4 regions of the Monashia sp. HAY1-2A genome follow, and region 4 is predicted to be linked to each of the others. Evidence: predicted binding sites of a transcription regulator. Region 4 holds the regulator's gene; each other region holds the start of a gene.
What was found. Region 4 encodes LexA, which represses DNA repair genes until DNA is damaged. Its sites were predicted from a motif close to TCGAACANNTGTTCGA; they were not measured.
Positions count from the first base shown of each region.

Region 1: the regulator LexA is predicted to act here: its motif matches at 1,397-1,412, upstream of ACPYOM_RS10995 (alpha-ketoglutarate-dependent dioxygenase AlkB).
Region 2: the regulator LexA is predicted to act here: its motif matches at 1,294-1,309, upstream of ACPYOM_RS10300 (HNH endonuclease signature motif containing protein).
Region 3: the regulator LexA is predicted to act here: its motif matches at 1,370-1,385, upstream of ACPYOM_RS14565 (HNH endonuclease signature motif containing protein).

Region 1 covers NZ_JBNDHY010000061.1:14,941-18,143, forward strand. The annotation lists gene ACPYOM_RS10990 (maleylpyruvate isomerase family mycothiol-dependent enzyme) at 1-698, opposite strand, end outside; gene ACPYOM_RS10995 (alpha-ketoglutarate-dependent dioxygenase AlkB) at 724-1,374, opposite strand; gene recO (DNA repair protein RecO) at 1,530-2,258, shown strand; gene ACPYOM_RS11005 (isoprenyl transferase) at 2,305-3,096, shown strand; gene ACPYOM_RS11010 (SMP-30/gluconolactonase/LRE family protein) at 3,152-3,203, opposite strand, start outside.
Region 2 covers NZ_JBNDHY010000055.1:11,383-14,585, forward strand. The annotation lists gene ACPYOM_RS10300 (HNH endonuclease signature motif containing protein) at 1-1,286, opposite strand, end outside; gene ACPYOM_RS10305 (family 43 glycosylhydrolase) at 1,518-3,203, opposite strand, start outside.
Region 3 covers NZ_JBNDHY010000097.1:1,576-4,778, forward strand. The annotation lists gene ACPYOM_RS14565 (HNH endonuclease signature motif containing protein) at 1-1,362, opposite strand, end outside; gene ACPYOM_RS14570 (RidA family protein) at 1,667-2,086, shown strand; gene ACPYOM_RS14575 (VWA domain-containing protein) at 2,114-3,203, opposite strand, start outside.
Region 4 covers NZ_JBNDHY010000015.1:36,538-39,740, forward strand. The annotation lists gene ACPYOM_RS03935 (hypothetical protein) at 1-890, opposite strand, end outside; gene lexA (transcriptional repressor LexA) at 1,005-1,712, opposite strand; gene ACPYOM_RS03945 (LysM peptidoglycan-binding domain-containing protein) at 1,941-2,354, shown strand; gene ACPYOM_RS03950 (hypothetical protein) at 2,615-2,920, shown strand; gene ACPYOM_RS03955 (alpha/beta hydrolase) at 2,917-3,203, shown strand, end outside.

The sequences.
Region 1 (3,203 bases), on a different contig from region 4:
TCCGAGCCTGCCTCCATGGTGGGCCCGTCGGCGACGAGGAACCGCAGCAGGTCGATGTCGCGGCCCTCGTAGGTGCCGGTGACACGTACCGGGGTGACGGTCCACGTGTGCATCGTGTCGACGGTGACGACGGTGACCGGCGCCCCGAGCGGCGCGTGCTCGAGCCCGGGCTCGGGCTCGTAGCCGCGCATGATGCGAAGGGCCTCGTCGACGCCGTCGGCCGCGAGCCGGGCGTCGATCGCGGCGCGGTCCTCCGGGGCGATGCCCGCGGTGGCCTCGGCGTCGAGGCGGTGCACGAGGGCCTCGTGGGCCTGCCTGCGGCGGATGTAGCCGGCGGTGTGCTCGTCGGCCCACATCCACAGCTCGGTGTCGGGTGGGAGCTGCGAGAGCTGCTCGTGCAGCCGGCCGCTCGACGTGTCGAAGGCCTCGAGGAGGGCGGCACGACCCTCCGGTCGCGGCGGCCGCGCGTCGCCGTGCGCCTCGACCTGCTCGGCCGTCGTCAGGCGGTTCTCGGCGATCTCACCCCAGAACCACTGGACGTCGGCGAGGTGCCACAGCAGGTCGTCGGCGTCCCAGTCCGGGCACGTCGGCACGGTGGTCCCGGCCGGTACGCCGGCGAGGACCTCGCGGAAACGGGCCGACTCGGCGGCGAGGTGGTCGAGGAAGGGAAGGTCTGCACCCGATGGGGCAGAGGGCATGCGGACTCCTTGGTCGTGCGAGCGGTCAGCGGACTCCCGCGACGCGGAACTGGACGGAGATGCGGGGCCCCATCGGCTCGGACGTCTTCGGGACCGCATGGTCCCACGTGCGCTGGCAGGAGCCGCCCATCACCACGAGGTCACCATGGCCCAGGGGGTAGCGCAAGCTCTTCTGCGTCGTGCCGGGGATCGCACCACCGTCGCGCGGGCGCAGGGCGAGCACCCTCGGCGACCCGAGCGACAGGATCGCGACCATCGTGTCGCTGTCTCTGGAGCGCCCGATGCGGTCACCGTGCCAGGCGACGCTGTCGTGACCGTCGCGGTACAGGCACAGCCCCGCCGTGACGAACGGCTCGCCCAGCTCGCTCGCGTAGTGCGCGCTCAGTGCGTCGCGGGCCTGGTCGAGCAGGGGGTGCGGGAGGCGTTCTCCGGCCGCGTAGAACTTCGTGAGCCGCGGGACGTCCACGACGTTGTCGTACATCTGCCGCCGCTCGGCGTGCCAGGGCACGTCGTGCAGGAGGGCCGAGAGCAGCGCGTCGCCCGCCGCCAGCCAGCCCGGCCGCACGTCCACCCACGCCCCGTGGGCCAGGGCGTGGCGGCGCAGGCCGGTGCCGACGTCGCGCAGCGTCATCTCGTCGGTGAGGTCGAGCAGCGACCCCTGAAGGGTGAGGTCCATGCCGCCACTGTAACGCACCAGGTCGAACACGTGTTCGAGACAACGCACGGATCTCGATGGCCGGTGCAGCGGTCCTCCCGGGCGCCGGCGCGGTGGCGTGGGAGCCTGCGGCGCGTGCGCGCGTCGTGACGCCGCCCGCGAGGGAGAATGGACCCATGCCCCTCTACCGCGACGAGGCGATCGTCCTGCGCACGCACAAGCTGGGCGAGGCCGACCGCATCATCACGATGCTGACCCGCACCCGCGGGCGCGTGCGAGCCGTCGCCAAGGGCGTCCGGCGGACGAAGTCCCGGTTCGGCTCACGTCTCGAACCGGGCATGGTCGTCGACGTCCAGTGCTACGAGGGGCGCAACCTCGACACCGTGACCCAGGTCGAGACCCTCGCGCCGTACGGCGACGCGATCGCCCGCGACTACACGGCCTACACGTGCGCGACGTCGATGCTCGAGACGGCGCTGCAGCTGACCGAGGAGCACGAGCCGCAGACCCAGCAGTACCTCCTCCTCGCCGGGGCGCTGCGCTCCCTCGCCGAGCGCACCCACGACCCCGGCCTCGTCCTCGACGCGTACCTGCTGCGCTCCCTCGCCGTCGCCGGTTGGGCGCCGAGCTTCGTCGACTGTGCGCGCTGCGGCGCCGACGGACCGCACCGCGCCTTCAACGTCCAGGCGGGTGGGGCGGTGTGCTCCTCGTGCCGGCCGCCCGGCTCGACGGCGCCCGCGCCGGAGACGTTCGAGCTGCTCGCTGCCCTGCTCTCGGGCGACTGGGACCTCGCCGACGAGAGCGACCCGCGCCACCGCCGGCAGGGCAACGGCATGGTGTCGGCGTTCCTCCAGTGGCACATCGAGCGGGGGCTACGCTCCCTACGGCTCGTCGAGCGCGCCTGAGCCCGAAGCCGATCCGTCCACCGCACCTCCCACCGACCGGAGAGCCATGCCCGCCGCCACCCCGTACGCCCGGCCCTTCCCGCACCCGTCGGGAGCCACCGCCCCGGTCATCCCGGCCGGTGCGCTGCCCGGACACGTCGCGATCGTCATGGACGGCAACGGCCGGTGGGCCAACCAGCGTGGGCTGCCGCGCACCAAGGGCCACGAGGCGGGAGAGGCGTCGCTGCTCGACGTCGTCGCGGGCGCCATCGAGGTCGGGGTCACCCACCTGTCGGCGTACGCCTTCTCGACGGAGAACTGGCGCCGGTCGCCCGAGGAGGTGCGCTTCCTCATGGGCTTCAACCGCGACGTCATCCGCCGCCGCCGCGACCAGCTGCACGAGTGGGGCGTGCGGATGCGGTGGGTCGGGCGCGCGCCGCGACTGTGGCGCTCGGTGATCAAGGAGCTCGAGGTCGCCCAGGAGCTGACGCAGCACAACACCGGGCTGACTCTCTACTTCTGCGTCAACTACGGCGGTCGCGCCGAGATCGCCGACGCCGTCCAGCGGATCGCCCACGACGTCAAGGACGGTCGCCTCCGGCCCGGCTCGGTCGACGAGAGGACGATCAAGAGGTACCTCGACGAGCCGACGATGCCCGACGTCGACCTGTTCGTGCGCTCCTCGGGTGAGCAGCGCACGAGCAACTTCCTCCTGTGGCAGTCGGCGTACGCCGAGATGGTGTTCCAGAACCGGCTGTGGCCCGACTACGACCGCCGCGACCTGTGGGCCGCCGTCGAGGAGTACGTCGCCCGCGACCGGCGGTACGGCGGCGCGGTCGACGCCCCCACCCGGTCCTGACGACGGCGCACCACAGGCGCGCAGCTCGGGAGCGGAGCGCCGGGTGGGGTGGGCCTCAGCGGTCGACGACGACGACGTCGTACGTGCTCGCCGTGGGTGGGAACCCG
Region 2 (3,203 bases), on a different contig from region 4:
GGCCCGGCGGGTTCGGTTGGCCTGTGGTGCGTGGCGGGTCGTCGGTCGGCTCGGGGTGGCCGGGCCGGCGGCCCGATCGCCAGCCCGTACCGGCTGGCGAAGTCGAGCCCGTCCGCCTTGGTGGGGTCGCCGGTGATGGTGTACTCGCCGCGGTGGTGGCCGTCGTGGTGGAAGGTGCACAGGCACAGCAGGTTGGCCAGGTCGGTGGGCCCACCGTCGCGCCAGTGGGTGAGGTGGTGGACCTCGAGGTGGATGTCGGTGCTGGCCCGGCAACCGGGGAAGCGGCAGCCGCGGTCGCGGTCCAGCACGAGGACCCGGGTCCGGTGCGGCACGACCCGCTGGCTGCGGCCGACGTTGACCGGGCGCCCCTCGGTCTGCCAGACCGGGGTCAGGGTGCCGTCGCACGTGAGCCCGTCGGCGATGTGGCGGGGCAGGCGCGGGGTGCCGGTGAGCCAGCCGCCGTCGGTGTCCAGGTGGACCTGGACCCGGTAGCGGGCGCGTCGGGCGCGCGTGGGGGCGGTTCCGGACTCGAGGGAGCGGGTCGCGAGCAGGACGAGCGCGTCGGCCCAGGTGACCCGGTGCGGGCCGGGATGGGCGGCCGGGTCGCCCTCGATGACCTCCTCGATGACCTCGTGCCGGTCCGGGTCCTGCCCGGTGGCGCGGAAGAGGTGGTCCCTGGCCTCGGCGAGCGCGGCCCGCACGAGCGCGCCGACCTCGGCGGGCGCCTCGTACCGCAGCCGGAACCGGCCGTCGGGGCCGGTTCCCATGCTCAACGACGCCGGGGCGACGAGCTGCGGCCGCGCGGGCCCGGCCTCGTGCTCGGCGCCGGCGTCGGGACCGGTGGGTCGTTCGGCGGGCAGGAGGTTGCCGTCGTCGTCGAGGAGGCGAGGTTCGAGGGTGAAGTCGTAGCGGGTGACGGTGCGTTGCAGCTGCGGGACCGTCGCGTGCCGGGCGAACTCGGCGACCGTCTCGTCGAAGGCGGCCGGGGTGTGCCGGGCCACCACCGCGGCCTGGTCCAGGCTGATCCGGCCCTCGCGCAGCAAGGCGGTGGTGGCCGGCAGCTCGGCCGCCCGCCGGGCCAGCAGCACGACCGCGGCGGCCTGCCCGCGCGAGAGCCCGGCCCGCACGACGAGCCAGTGCTCCGGAGAGCGGATCCCGGCCGCCTGCCAGCACCCCTCGACCAGCGCGGCGGCGACGGCCTCGACGAGGCGCGCGTGGGCGTCGTGCAGGTCGGCGGCCAGGGACGCGACGAGGTCCCAGTCCTGCTCGATCACCGCCTGCGACATACGTTTATCGTACAGGTGTTCGAACGAGAAACTCCGTTGCCCACGGGCGAGTTCGCCCACAGTCGTACTCGCGAAAGGGTGTGGCTCAGCTGAGTCCGACATGCCCCGTGTCCCGGCGGCGGCACGACGCCGTTCCGGGACACGCCGCCGGGCCGGCGCAGCATGTCACTGGCCACTCGGTCGGCCCGCTGGAGGGGAGGCGGGCCGACCGGTGGGGTCACGTCACCACCGTCAGCGCAGCGGTGGGACGCTCCCGAGGGTCGGCACGACGGGGGCGATCGTGCCGTCCGGGTTGTAGCGGAGCCGGTCGATGGTCACCTCGCGGTGCATGCCGTCGCCGCCGGGGATCGCGAACCGGTGGTAGGCGATGTACCAGTCGTCGGTGCCGGGCACCTGGACCACCGAGTGGTGGCCGGTGCCGAGGATGCCGAGCGACGGGTCCTTCGACAGGATGACCCCGCGGTTGACCAGGCCCGCCCCGAGGGGGCTCGTCATCGTCGCGTAGCCGACCCGGTAGTTCTCGCTGCGCGTGTCATCGATCGACCACGACAGGTAGTACGTGCCGTTCCGCTTGTGCATGAACAGGCCCTCGCGGAAGTCGGTGAGCCCGGTGAGCCGGACCACCCTGGCCGGGTCGTACGAGGTCAGGTCGGCGTTCAGGGGCACGACGTACGCGTTGCCGTTGCCCCAGTAGAGGTAGCTCTGGCCGTCGTCGTCGGTGAAGACCGCCGGGTCGATGGCCTGGCCGCCGTTCGGGTTCGACGCGACGAGCGGCTTGCCGATGGCGTCCCGGAAGGGCCCGGCGGGCGAGTCCGCAACGGCCACACCGATCTTCGCGTCCGCACAGAAGTAGAGGTAGTACCGGCCGTCCTTCTCGAGCGCCGCCGGTGCCCAGGCCCGGCCGTCGGCCCACGTGACGTCCGGCCCGAGGTCGAGGATGACCGGGTGCGCGGTCCAGTGGACGAGGTCCGTGCTCGACCACGTCGTGAACGTCGTGCTCGACCAGCCCTCGAAGCCGTCCGTCGTCGCGTAGATCCAGTACGTTTCCCCGAACCGGACGATGTTCGGGTCGGCGTTGTAGCCGGGCAGGACCGGGCTGTTCATGACCACCGCGCTGACCTTCCACGCCCGCGTCGTCCCGTCGGCCCCGGTCACCGTGTAGGTCACGGGCGTCGAGAAGTCCTGGGTGGAGCCGTTGCCGGGCGTCACCCGCGCCTCGACGGGCACGCCGAACGTCGGCGCGAGGTGGCGGACGTCGGCGCCCGGCTTCACCGGCAGCGTGACGGTGCCCGCGGTGGAGTCGATGATGGCCGGCACCCTGAGCGCGTCGAGCGTCACCGACCCGATCGCGGTCTCGTTGCCCGGCAGCCCGAGCACCTCCTCGGCCGAGAGGCCGCGGTTCCACAGGGTGAACGACCGGACCCGGCCCTTGAGGTAGCGGTCGCCCGAGTACAGGGACCGACCCACGTAGCCGGCCGTCGTCACGCCGTCCCCGAGCTGCCCCGGCGTCACCGTGACGTTCGTGGTTCGGGCGACCTGCGCCCCGTCGAGGTAGAGCACCGCGGTGCCGCCGGCGAGCGTGTAGGTCAGGGTGTGCCACGAACCGCGCGGCAGGTCGCGTCCGGACGTCGTGTTCTGCTCCGTCGACCAGTTCCCCGGAGCGATGGCCGTGCGGTAGGCGTCGCCCGTGGCGAAGAGGTACCCGGTGCCGGACCCGTTCAGCGTGTTGCCGAGGCCCCAGAGGAAGTACGGCGTCGGCTGGCTGGGGTCGATCCACACCTGGGTCGACACCGTGACGGCGTCGAGTCCGGCGAGGAGGTTGTCGGGCAGGTCGACGTAGCCGTCGGTGCCGCCGAGCCGGAGCGCGTCGGTCGTGCGCGTCGCATCGCCCCTGAGCGTCGCCGGGCGCTGGTTGCC
Region 3 (3,203 bases), on a different contig from region 4:
GGTGAAGTCGACGAGGCCGAGGTGCAGGACGCCGCCCGTGGGCGCGGCGTAGCGGCGACCGAGCCGTGGACGTGGCCGGCCCGGCGGTGCACCGCAGTCCGGTCGCGCACCGGGTCGGACCGACGGCCCGGTCGAGAGGACCGGACGAGCCTGACCACCTGAACCGGTCGGCTCGGCCCGGCTCCCGGTATGGGAGGTGCGGCGCATCGGGCCGATGGGGCGCCCGAGCCGCGTCGTGAACTCCAGGTCCTCGGGGGCAGCAGGGTCGCCCACGACGGTGAACTCGCCGCGGTGGTGCGCGTCGTGGTGGAAGGGGCACAGCGACAGGAGGTTCGCCAGGTCGGTGGCACCGCCGTCGCGCCAGTGGACCAGGTGGTGGACCTCGACGAAGGCGGTCGCGCCGCAGCCCGGAAAGCGGCAGCCGCGGTCACGGTCGTCCACGAGGACCTTGGTGCGGTGGGGCACCACCCGCTGACTGCGCCCGACGTTGATGGGGCGGCCCTCGGTCGTCCACACCGGTGTCAGGTTGCCGTCGCACGTGAGCCCGTCCACGACGCCTCGGGGCAGGCGCGGCGTGCCGGTGAGCCAACCCCCGTCGGTGTCGAGGAAGACGTGGACGCGGTAGCGCGAGCGTCGCCCCGGCGTCGCGCCACCTTCCAGTGACCGCTCGGCCATGAGGGTGAGCGCGTCGGCCCACGTGACGCCGGGGTGTCCACCGGCGGCCTCGTCGACGAGGAGAGCCGGAGTGCTGTCCTCGCTCGACCCGGCGGTGTGGAAGAGATGGTCTCGGGCCTCGCGCAGCGCTGCCTCGACGAGGGCCCCGATCTCCGGTGGGGCGTCGTAGCGCAGCCGGAACCGGCCCTCTTCATCGGTGCCCATGGACAGCGACGGCGGCGCGACCGGTGCCCGACGGGACTCGGCCTGCTCGGAGGGCTGGATCTCGCCCTCGGTGTCGAACGTCTCCGGCTCGAGCGTGAAGTCGTAGCGGCTGACGGTGCGGTGCAGCGGGGTGACCGTCGCGTGCGTGGCGAACTCCGCAACCGTCGCGTCGAACTCGGGCGGGGTGTGCCGCGCCACCACGGCCGCCTGGTCGAGCGAGAGCCGACCGTCGTGCAGGGCAGCCGAGGTCAGTGGCAGCTCGCCGGCCCGGCGCGCGATCAGCACGATCGCCCGCGCCTGGCCGCGCGAGAGGCCCGCCCGCACCATGAGCCAGTGCTCGGGCGAGCGGATGCTGGAGGCCTGCCAGGACCCCTCGGTCAGGGCGTGCTCGACGAGCCGGACGAGGCGCCCGTGCGCGTCGTGGAGGTCGGCGGCGAGGGCCGCGACGAGCTCCCAGCCCGCCTCGATCGCCGCCGTCGCCATGCCCCAATCGTCCAAGTGTTCGAAGCGGCGGCCCAGACTTCTCCACAGCGATGAGGTCGCGCGCGACGCGGCGCCGTCGACCTGACGACGGTCCCAGCACCCGTTGCCTCAGTAGCTTCTCGTGGCGATGGCGTCGACGGACGGCGTCACGGATGACGACCACGATCACCCGATGCGTCGTGGGGCCGAACGTGCCCGGGCCTCCGCGGGCCGGTGATGGTCGTCGTCCGGAACGACGGGACGGCTGCCGAGGCCCCGGCCGTCAGGTCCGGTTCGTCCGCGCGAGGCCGCTACCGTCGGAGCCATGACGGCACCCGACAGCGTCGTCCGGCTCGTCCGGTCGACCGCGCTCACCGACACCGCGCCCTACGCGTACGCGTCGACGACGAACGGGCCCGCTCGCCTCGTCTTCACGGCAGGGGCCTGTCCCCTCGACGCCGACGGGGCCACGGTGGCGCCCGGCGACATCGCGGCCCAGGCACGGCAGTGCATCGACAACCTCGTCACAGCCCTCGCCGAGTCCGGCGCCCGTCTGGTCGACGTCGTCTACACGCGTGTCCTCGTGGCGACGACTGTGCGCGAGGACCTCGTCACCGCCTGGACGGTCGTCCACGACGCGTTCGGCGAGCACGAGGTGCCGAGCACCCTGCACGGCGTCACCGTGCTCGGCTACGCCGACCAGCTCGTCGAGATCGAGGCCGTGGCCGCCCTTCCCGGCGCCTGACTCGGCGTCCGACGCCCGTGGGCGGGCTCAGACGGGCGGGTCGGGCTCGTGGGTGGTGACGATGTCGTTGGCGGCGGCCCATGCCGTGATGTCGCGCTTCTCGATCGCGGTCGCCATGAGGTCGGGGAAGCGGTCGGGGGTGCACGCGAACGCCGGGACGCCGACGGCCGCCAGCGCGGCCGCGTGCTCCGCGTCGTAGCTCGGGCTGCCCGAGTCGCTGAGCGCGAGCAGGGCGACCATCGTCGCACCGGAGGCGACGACCGAGGACGCCCGCCGCACCATCTCCTCGGCGATGCCGCCCTCGTAGAGGTCGCTGATGAGCACGAGGATCGTGTCGGCGGGCTGCTCGATGAGCGACTCGCAGTACGCCAGGGCCCGGTTGATGTCGGTGCCGCCACCGAGCTGCACGCCGAAGAGGACGTCGACGGGGTCGTCGAGCTCGTCGGTCAGGTCGACGACCTGGGTGTCGAAGACGACGAGCCTCGTCTCGACCGACCGCAGCGAGGCGAGCACCGCCCCGAAGACGCTCGCGTACACGACCGACTCGGCCATCGACCCGGACTGGTCGATGCAGAGGATGACCTGGCGCTCGACGCGGTGGGCCCGGCGCGCGTACCCGACGAGCCGCTCGGGCACGACGGTCCGCAGGTCGGGCTGGTAGTGCCGCAGGTTGGCCGCGATGGTGCGGTTCCAGTCGATGTCGGAGTGCCGCGGGCGGCGGGTGCGGGCCGCGCGGTTCAGCGCCCCGGTGACGGCCTCGACGGTCCGCTGCCTCAGCCGCTCCTCGAGCTGGTCGGTGACGGTGCGCACGACGCCCCGGGCGGTGGCGCGGGACCGCTCGGGGATGACGCGACCCAGGCCGACGAGCGTCGAGACGAGGTTGACGTCGGGCTGGACGGCCTCCATGAGCTCCGGCTCGAGGAGCAGCTGGGTCAGGCCGAGCCGGTCCATCGCGTCGGCCTGCATGACCTGCACGACCGAGGACGGGAAGTAGCCCCGGATGTCGCCGAGCCACCGCGCCACCCGGGGCGCGGACGCGCCGAGCCCGCCCTTGCGCTGCCCGTCGTACAGCTCGCGCAGCGCCTCGTCGCGCTTGACGTCGTCCGCGTCGAGCGAC
Region 4 (3,203 bases):
GCGGCCCTACGAGCCTCGAGGTCCGTGCTGTCGCGCAGGTTCCACAGCTCCTTGGTCTGGAGGATCCAGTAGGCGCAGAACAGGACGATGATGATGACTTCGCAGATCAGGATCACGTGGTCGAAGCCGTGCAGCGTCAGGTGTGCGAGCACCGTGAGGGCCAGCAGCGCAGCCAGGGTCCCGGCGATGACGAGGTACCACCTCTTGTACCCCGCCGCTTCTTGGGTCGAGGTGTGTCGGTCCTCGACCCGGAAGGCGCTGAGGACCATGACGGCGATGACGCCGGCCACCATCGTCGCGGCGGCGATGCCGTGGCTCAGGGCCACGAAACGGTCGGGCAGCGCGAGGAAGAGCACGAGCTCGAACACGACCACGGCACTGCACGCCGCGGTGACGAGCAGGGTGCGCACCGGTGGTCGGCGTGCGGGGTCCCTGAGCTCGGCGCGTCGCAGCCATGCCGTCACGACGAGGGCGAGGAGACCCACGGCGACCAGGGACCACACGCTGTTGTCGACCGCGTCGGAGATGGCCGTCGTGGGCAGGGCGAACGGGTTGGGCGCGCCTGCAACACTGCAGCGATCGTCCGGGACGGTGGGCACCATGGCGACCACGAACGCCATGAAGCCGGAGAAGTTGAGGAGCACGTCCTCCTCCGACGAGTGGCCCTTGTAGACGACGAGGGCGGCGCCGAGCGCGCAGAGGCTGCCGACGAAGACCGTGCGCGCAGGGGTGAAGTAGTAGGCGCTGATCGAGCCCAGCCAGCACGACCGGTTCGTGCCCCACCACCACTGGAGCACGACGGACAGCAGCAGCATGAGCAGCAGCGCCACCATGCCGCCCCGCAGATAGCGATACGTGAAGACGACGTCGCGGTCGGGCCGGTCGGGCATGGCGTCCTCCTCAGGCACTGTGCTCCCAGAGTGGCGAGTCCAGGGTGCGGATACCTCACGGCGCGCCGCAGATGATCCGCGACGCGCCCGTGATGTGGCCGCGGTGGGGGCTGCTCAGACGCGACGCAGGACTGCGGTCACCTTTCCGAGGATCGTCGCATCGTCGCCGTCGATCGGGTCGTAGGCCTCGTTGTGAGGCAGCAACCACACGTGACCGTCCTTGCGCTTGAAGGTCTTCACCGTGGCCTCGTTGTCGAGCATCGCCGCGACGATGTCGCCGTTCTCGGCAGTCGGCTGCTGGCGCACGACCACCCAGTCGCCATCGCAGATCGCGGCGTCGACCATCGAGTCGCCCTGGACCTTGAGCAGGAAGAGCTGCCCCTCGCCGACGACCTGGCGGGGCAGCGGGAAGACGTCCTCGACGACCTCCTCGGCGGTGATGGGCACCCCGGCGGCGATCTTGCCGAGGACGGGCACGTACGACGCCTCGGGGCGCGTGTCACCGGAGTCGGTCTCGACGTCGTGCTGGTCGGACGCTGCGGCGCGCCCGCGGCGCCCCGTCGCGTCTCCGGCGTCGGGGGAGACGACCTCGAGGGCGCGCGGACGGTTGGGGTCCCGACGCAGGTAGCCCTTGCGCTCGAGGGCGGCGAGCTGGTGGCTGACGCTCGACGGGCTGGCGAGCCCGACGGCCTCACCGATCTCGCGCATGCTCGGCGGGTAGCCGCGTCGGTCGACGGAGTTGCGGATCACCTCGAGCACGCGCCGCTGGCGCATCGTCAGCCCATCGCCCTTGTCGCGGTCGGGAAGCTCGGTCACGCCCATGGTGTCCCCTTCGTCGGCGGCCCCAGGCACCCCGGTCCCGGCGCTCGCGAGGCCAGTGTCAGTGGTGACTGGTGTGGTTGGTGGTGTGAGGAAAGCGTACGGGGTTCGAACACAGTTGCCAAACACCTGTTCGAAGCATGTCTCGACTTCATCGATCAGACGTGCTACAACTCGTACAGGCGTTCTATCGAACACATGTTCGCAAGTCAGCAGCAAGGGGAGGTCAGCATGAGCGTGGTCGCCATCGAAGCCGTTCGCCGGCAGCGGGAGACGGGGGTCGGGGAGTCCGACTTCGTCTCGCGGCCGCAGCTCGTCCTCGTTCCCACCGGACGCGCCGCCGTGCGGGCCGCCCGTGCCGCCCGCCCGCGGATGCGCCTGACGCGGTTCGGCCGCCTCGTCGTGACGCTCTTCGTCGGCGCCGTGGTCCTCGCCCTCGGGATCGGCCTCGCCAGTCAGCTCGCCTCGGCCACGGGTGCACCGCGCACGATCACGGTCGAGTCGGGTCAGACCCTGTCGGGCATCGCGGCTCGTGAGCTCCCGGGCCTTCCGGTGCGCGAGGGGGTCGTCGAGCTGCAGCTGGCCAACTCCCTCTCGACGTCGATGATCCACACGGGCCAGCGGCTCGTCATCCCGGCTCCCTGACGTCGCCGTTCGTGCCGCCTCCCGGCACGTCCCCCGACCGCCGCGTTGGCTCCACCTTCAGCGGCTGGCCCTCCAGGCGCTTCGACCCCGTCTGGTGGCCCGGACGCCGCACCCCTTCGGGTGCGGCGTCCTGCTGTGTCCGGCTTCGGCCGCCCTGTGGATGAGGCATGGACGCTGGGCGCCGGTCCCCGGGCCTGTGGATGCACCTCTGCCCGCGAGCGATGTCCTTCCTACCGTGGGGATCTCGGGAAGGGGAGCGCATGCGGTACGAGGTGGACACGGGCACGGTCGACGACGCGGCCGCGACGGCAGACTGGGCGCTCGCGCGCCTGACCGTGGTGAGGCCGGATCTCGCGGTCGAGCCGGTCGGGGTGGCGCTCGCCGGCGGCATGCTCGCCGCATCCGTCTCCCGGATCTCGCTCGCCTGGCGAGAACGGCTTCGTGAGGCCCGTGTGGAGCTGCTCGGCCTCGGGTCGGCCCTCCAGGAGGCCTCGAGGCTGTACTCCGGCGTCGAGCATGCCGCCGCCCGGGCGTTCACGAACCCGTCCGGTGACGGTGCGCCGTGACGACGTTCGACGTCGCTCGCGTGCGGACGGCTCGTCCCGGTGCCCTCGAGCTCGCCGCCCGCCGTCTCACGCAGAGCCGCCTCGAGGTCCAGGCCGTCGTGGCGGACCTGCTGCATCGCCGGGGCTCGACGTGGTCGGGACCGGCGTCGAGCGCGGCCGCCGAACGGCAGGTGACCCTCGTCGCCGGCCTCGCCCGCCTCGCGGCGTGCCTGGCGGCGTCGTCCACCGCCTTGCAGGACGGCGCCATCCGCCTCCAGGCCGCACAGGACCTGCTCGCCCGGGC